One region of the Dietzia sp. DQ11-38-2 genome, then DNA from elsewhere that is predicted to be linked to it. Evidence: predicted binding sites of a transcription regulator. Region 1 holds the regulator's gene; the other holds the start of a gene.
What was found. Region 1 encodes LexA, which represses DNA repair genes until DNA is damaged. Its sites were predicted from a motif close to CGAACANNTGTTCG; they were not measured.

Region 2: G6026_RS12890 (HNH endonuclease signature motif containing protein) is a predicted target of LexA. The motif match lies at 1,272-1,285, and genes of this name have one in related genera.

Annotation. Positions count from the first base shown of each region.
Region 1 covers NZ_JAALDW010000002.1:4,002-7,185, reverse strand. The annotation lists gene G6026_RS00055 (hypothetical protein) at 1-422, opposite strand, end outside; gene nrdR (transcriptional regulator NrdR) at 503-961, opposite strand; gene G6026_RS00045 (hypothetical protein) at 1,076-1,438, opposite strand; gene lexA (transcriptional repressor LexA) at 1,667-2,335, shown strand; gene hflX (GTPase HflX) at 2,434-3,184, opposite strand, start outside.
Region 2 covers NZ_JAALDW010000390.1:3,304-6,487, reverse strand. The annotation lists gene G6026_RS12890 (HNH endonuclease signature motif containing protein) at 1-1,241, opposite strand, end outside; gene G6026_RS12885 (SRPBCC domain-containing protein) at 1,453-1,962, opposite strand; gene G6026_RS12880 (PspA/IM30 family protein) at 2,100-3,053, opposite strand; gene G6026_RS12875 (hypothetical protein) at 3,115-3,184, opposite strand, start outside.

The DNA.
Region 1 (3,184 bases):
ACGATCACCGCGCTCCGCCAGGCGCCGGCGAACACGAGTGGGATGGCCACCGCAGCGTGGATCCCCGCGCCCACCCCGTGGGCGACCAGGCTCTGCGTGGCCCTGGCGCGAATCTCCACCAACCCAGTCCGACCATGGCACGAGTTGACGCGTCGCCCGAGAGCGCGATTCCATCCGACCCGATCCAGCGCACGGAGTACGGAGGGGATACCGAACAAGCGGGCGCGGTGGATCGTCCGCTGCGTCGTAGCGGTCACCCACCTCGGGATCATCGCTTCGGGCACGGGGCCCATAACGCCCAGGATCCCGAGGACACCGGCCGAGAACGCCCACGGGAATACCGGGTGGTGAGGCCCGATGACCAGCCAGGCGCTCACGACGAACGGCACCAACAGTGACGCGCTCGCAACCACCCGGAGCATGGTCTGAGAGTAGATCACTGCCGCGGAACGGGGCTCAGCGCGGCGGGCCCGCGCTCGTCGCTACGACGAAGAACCCACGCTCACCGGTGAGCGGCGTGGCGCTCTCTGAGTGCGATGATCTCGCGCTCGAAGTCTGCTGCGGAACTGAACTGCTTGTACACGGAGGCGAAGCGCAGATAGGCGACCTCGTCGAGATCCTGGAGAGGTCCCAGGATGGCCAGTCCGATCTCATGAGCGGGAACCTCGGACGCCCCGCCGGCCCTGACCGCATCCTCGACCTGCTGAGCGAGCCGCCGGAGCGCGTCCTCGTCGACCGACCTCCCCTGGCAGGCGCGGCGCACGCCGCGGACCACTTTGTCCCGACTGAAACGTTCCGTCACGCCGTTGCGTTTGAGGACGGTCAACAGCGGTGTCTCAAGGGTGGTGAACCGGTGTCCGCATTCGGGGCACTCGCGTCGACGCCGTATCGCCTGCCCCTCGTCGACCGACCGCGAATCGATCACCCGAGAGTCCTCGTGGTGACATATGGGGCAGTACATTCCAGCTTCGCCATTCGTCGACCTGGTCCGAACCGGTCCACCGGCCGGAGCCGACAGCGGTGCGAGGGCGACGGGCCGCCGTCCCGGGACCATTCTAGAAGGCGATGCCGTGGGTCACGCGTAGGCGGGCCCGCCCACGAGGGCCAACGCCAACAGCATCAGGATTCCGAAGACGATACCGCCGACCACCAGCGCCCAGGTCGGCACGTCGTCCACCACCGGTGCAGCCGGTCTCGCCTCCACCCCGCACGCCCTGACCTGACCCGTGGACGCCGTCCGCACGCTCACCCGGCGACCGGGTGCCACCGACCGCGTGGGCACCTTCCGGCCACGGTCGAGGGTGCGGGTGACGGACGGGACCTCGGCAGGGACGCGCGTCCCCTCCCTGGGTGAATCGAACCGGTCGTGCGCGGTCGCACACACCTCCGTCCACGGGATGGACGGACGCGATCGTTGCTGCATTTCCAGGACGGTCATGACCACTCCCCACTCGACACTCCGTGCGAACCGGATTCGCACACTCGTGTGACTCGTTGTGCACATCTGTTCGAACCCGAACGTGCCTAGAGTTGTATCACGCGGGTCCGACAGAGTCGACACCTGCGCGCAAATTCTTCGAACACCTGTGTGGCGCCCCCGCCCGGTCCGACGTAGGGTGTACACAGAAAGAGACGTCGAACACCCATTCGCTGAAGGGACCGCCGCATGCCCAAACCAGACTTCGAGGCCCTGACGACACGCCAGAAGAGCGTGCTGTTGCACATCCACGACACCGTCAAGGAGAGGGGTTATCCGCCGAGCATCCGGGAGATCGGTGATGCGGTCGGCCTACAGTCCACCTCCTCCGTGGCCCATCAGCTGCGGACCCTGGAGAAGAAGGGCTTCCTGACCCGCGACCCCCACAAGCCGCGGGCGGTCGACGTCCACGGCGTCCCCGGTCAGCGATCGCGGGGGCGACGTGCACCCGCGCAGGAGGACGTACGGCCCGGCGGAGCCGTCGAACCGGTCTACGTCCCGGTCCTGGGGCGGATCGCGGCCGGCGGTCCGATCCTCGCCGAGCAGGCTGTGGAGGAGGTATTCCCCCTGCCCTCCGACCTGGTGGGATCAGGAGACCTGTTCATGCTCAGGGTTGTCGGCGAATCGATGATCGACGCCGCGATCTGTGACGGCGACTATGTGGTGGTCCGTCGGCAGAATGTCGCCGACAACGGCGAGATCGTGGCGGCGATGATCGACGGCGAGGCCACGGTCAAGACGTTCCGCAGGGATTCGACCGGGGTCTGGCTCCTGCCCCACAACCCCTCGTTCCGTCCCATCCCCGGAGAGCACGCGACGATCCTCGGGAAGGTCGTGACCGTCTTCCGCAAGCTCTGAGCCTGTGCCGATGGTGCGTCGCCTGACCTCACCCGGCCGAGGCGGGAACCACGATCGCGACGTGGGTCAGGGCAGATCGGACCCTCACGGCGCTCTGGTCAGGCGACCCCGTCACGCCGGTCGGGGACGCGATACTCGTCGAGTTCTCCCGCCACTGAGGCGGGGAGTCGAACCTCTATCCGGGTTCCGTCCTTCGTGTGATCCTCGGCGACCACAGCGCCCTCCGCGTGGACACGGGAGACCACGTCTCCCCTCGTGAAGGGGATCTCGAGCGTGACCCGCGTGTCCCCCGAGGCGACCACCCCCATGATCCTCTCGAGGAGTTCGTCGACACCCTGACCCGTCGCCGCCGACACGAACACCGCGTCCGGTAGCGCGTGGTGCAGCTCCGTCAGCACGACGTGGTCGGCCACATCGATCTTGTTGATCACCACGAGTTCGCGGGGCCTCTCGGCGTGCTGCTCCTCCACGACGTCGTTGATGACTGTCCGGACGGCGTCGATCTGGCGCAACGGGAACGTGTCAGATCCGTCCACCACGTGCAGGAGGAGCTCGGAATCGACGACCTCTTCCAACGTCGACCGGAACGCCTCGACGAGCTGCGTCGGGAGGTGCCGGACGAATCCGACGGTGTCGGTGAAGACCACCACTCGCCCATCGGGGAGCTCGGCGCGCCGGGTCGTCGGGTCCAGGGTCGCGAACAGTGCGTTCTGGACCAGCACTCCCGCGCCCGTCAGTCGGTTGAGCAGACTCGACTTGCCGGCGTTGGTGTACCCGGCGATGGCGATCGACGGCACCGGGGTCGCGCGCCGTCGATGACGCTTGGTGTCGCGCGCCTGCTTCATGCCC
Region 2 (3,184 bases), on a different contig from region 1:
TTGAACCTGTGGTGGCGCCGGCAGAGGCACATGAGATTGGCCTCGACGGTCTGACCGCCACCGCCGGGATCGGAGTGGTCGAAGGGCACGACATGGTCCACGTCGCAGTCCTCGGCCGGGACCGAACATCCGGGGTGGCGGCAGGTTCCGTCGCGTAAACGGATCCGGCGGGCCAGCTCGGCGCTGATCCGGTAGCGGCGCGCACCGTCGGTCGAGTCCGCGGACCCTGCCTCGGGATCGGGGACGGAGATCTGGGCCCCGACGCTGCGGGCCAGCAGAGCGATCAACGCGTCGATCGACGCGGGCCCGCTTCGCGGGACGTACACCTCCGGCTCCTCGCCCGGACCGCGAGGGGCCAGGATGGTGATGATCGGTCTGATCTGCGGGGCGGATGCGGGTGCGGAGCGACCCGAGTTTCCGGCGTCAGAACAGTCGCCGGTGCCGAGGATCGCGTCGACGAGGGCGTCCGCCCGGTGTTGCTGATGGGAGCGGGCGTGCGGGTCGTACGCCGGCCCGGTGCCGTTGCGGACGGCGTCGATCCGGGCCTGCTTCTCGCGGTCGAGCCGCTCCCCGGCAGTGTGCTGGAGCGCGTCGTGGACCGCGGTGGCCTCGGTCGAGGTGAGGTGCGCGCGCAGCTCTGACATCCCGTCCGCCCCGCGACGGACGCTGACTCCGCGCTCGTGCCGCGCAGCCGCGCATCGTCTGGCGACGCCCTCCGGGTCGAAGGCAGCGATGATGCTGTCGGTCTTGGCCAGGATCGCGTGGCGACCGGGCCGCTCGCCGGATGCGATGGACTCGAGCAGCGAGTCCACGACCAGGCGGTGCACGACGTCCAGCACGGAGGGGTCGACTGTCCGCATCTGCCTGACGAGCATCACCGCCGTGCGCTCGTCCAGGAGGCCGGACCTCATGGCTTCGACGATCCCGGGGAACCCCATGACGAGATCCCGGGCCAGCGTGAGCATCGACGCAGCGCGGCGATGGTGGACCCCGTAGGTGGCGACCAGTTCGGCGCAGGCGACGTCGAAGGGGTCCAGCACGGCGTGGTCGCGCGGACGCGGGGGCCCATCGGGGTCGAAGTAGCCGGCCTCGACATCGCGGGCGAACTGCTCTTCCTCGCACAATGCGAGGAGATCGTGACAGGCCTGCAGGCGGGCTGCGGCAGCGCGGTTCTCGGCGCGGAGAGCGTCGAGGGCGGCCAGCCCGGCCGCTGCTATCCCCGAACCGTGTGCTGTCGGCATCCGCGTCCCCCTTCCCGGCAGCCCGGCAATCGCTCGTGTGTTCGATAGCGCAACACTAGCAACGGGGTACGACATGGCATCCTGACCAGGACTGATGCCACTGACGCGTCCGGGGCGGGCGGGGGCGGCGGCGTCAGCGATGGCGACGGGGGTGGGAGAAACGGGAGGGAGCGGAGCGAGGTGTGATGCCCAGCGAGGCGGCGCAGGCCGCTCAGCGGCCCACCAGGTCCCGGTAGTACTCCGCGAGGCCGGGGTAGTAGTCCGGTTCGAAGTGCAGGGCATCCGGATCCCGCCCCGCCTCCGCTTCGACCAGGCGATCCAGGTAGTACTCCCACCCGGGACCGATGGACGCGGCGGACTCGGCGTCCGCGATGTACTGTTCCAGGGAGATGACGGCCTTGCCGCCCTCGCCGCCCTCGTCGTCGTCGCTCTCGATCCTCACGGTGAGCAGCCACCCACCTGACCCGGTCCGCACCACGAGGAGCCCGGGGGCGTCACAGGTGACCACCTCCATGTCATCCACCGGATCGCCGTCCTCGGCGGTCATGGTGAGCTGGACGGTGCCGGATGCCGGGTCGCCCGACCACGGGCCGATCCACCGGGCAGTGCGGGCCGGGTCGGTGACGGCGGCCCACGCCTGCTCACGGGACCGGGGCAGGCGGCGGGAGAACACGACCGCTCCCGAATCGGAGAGGCGGCCGGAGGGCGTGGGTGTGGGCATGTCGTCTCCTGGTGATCAGGCCGACGCCGGGGACGGGCTCACCCTGACGCCGACAGCCAGAATATCGCGAACCGCCGCGTGGAAACCGAAAAAGAATCACTCCGCACTCGTCGCTGCCGCAGGCGAGCGCGAACGGGTCAGTCCCTCGTGTCGCGGGGCAGGGTCGGTCCGGCGAGATCCGCGGGCCCCGGCTCCGGGGTCCCCGAGTCGTCGACGGGGGCAGAGGGTGACCCCGCCTGCCCGGTGGGCGTCGCGGCTTCCGTCGCACCGGATGTCTCCGTGTTCTCGTCGGTTCCGGCGCCCTCGGTCAGCTGACGGTCCGAATCGCCACCCGGGCCGGCTCCCTCGACGGCGGTGCCGCCGCCGGTCAGGCCCATGGACGCACGGATCTGCTCGAGCTTGCTCTTACCCTCCGACTCGCGGGTGAACGTGGCGGCGTCGAGCTGAGCGGTGGACGGCGCACCCGTGGCCTCCGCGAGTTCCTGTTTGCCCAGTGCCGTGGTGTAGCGGCCCTCGATCTTGGCCCGGATCTCGTCGAAGGTGGGCGAGTTGCCGCCGCCGACGCCCTCGAGGGAGGACACGGAGTCGACGGTGCGGTGCTGCATCTCGGCCTGCGTGGCCTGGAGGAGCAGCTGGTCCTCCTGTGCGAGCGTCTCCCGCAGTCGCTGGTCGGACTCCTTGACCGCCTGCTTGGCCTGCTCGGCGGCCTGGACCGCCTGCCCGTGCAGCTGCTTGGTGTTCTCCAGATCCTGTTCCAGGGTGACCATCCTCGAGGCCAACTGCTCGGCCTGCGCCTCGAACTGGCCGGCGCGGGCCGTGTCCCCCTCCGCCCGGGCCGACTCGGCCACCTGGAGGGTCTGCCGGATCTGACCCTGCACCTCGTCGAGCTGCCGGGACTTGGTGCTCATCGCGATCTCGAGCTGCTTGGCGTTCCCGATCACCGAGGCCGCCTGGTCGGTCACCGCCTTGTGCTGCTGGCGGGCGTTGTCCATGGCCTGGCGGACGAGGATCTTGGGGTCCGCGTTGTCGTCGACCTTCTTGTCGAGCGAGGCCTTGAGGTAGTTCCAGCTCTTGGAGAACGGGTTCGGCATGTCGGGGTCCTAACTGTCGGCACCGAGGGCGCGGGCCGGAAGGCCGACCCGTGGCGTGTTCCTACCTCTTGACGGTACCGAGCAGCGCGGCCACCGGCAGCGCGGTACGGGGCAGGTAGGGCTGACGCCAC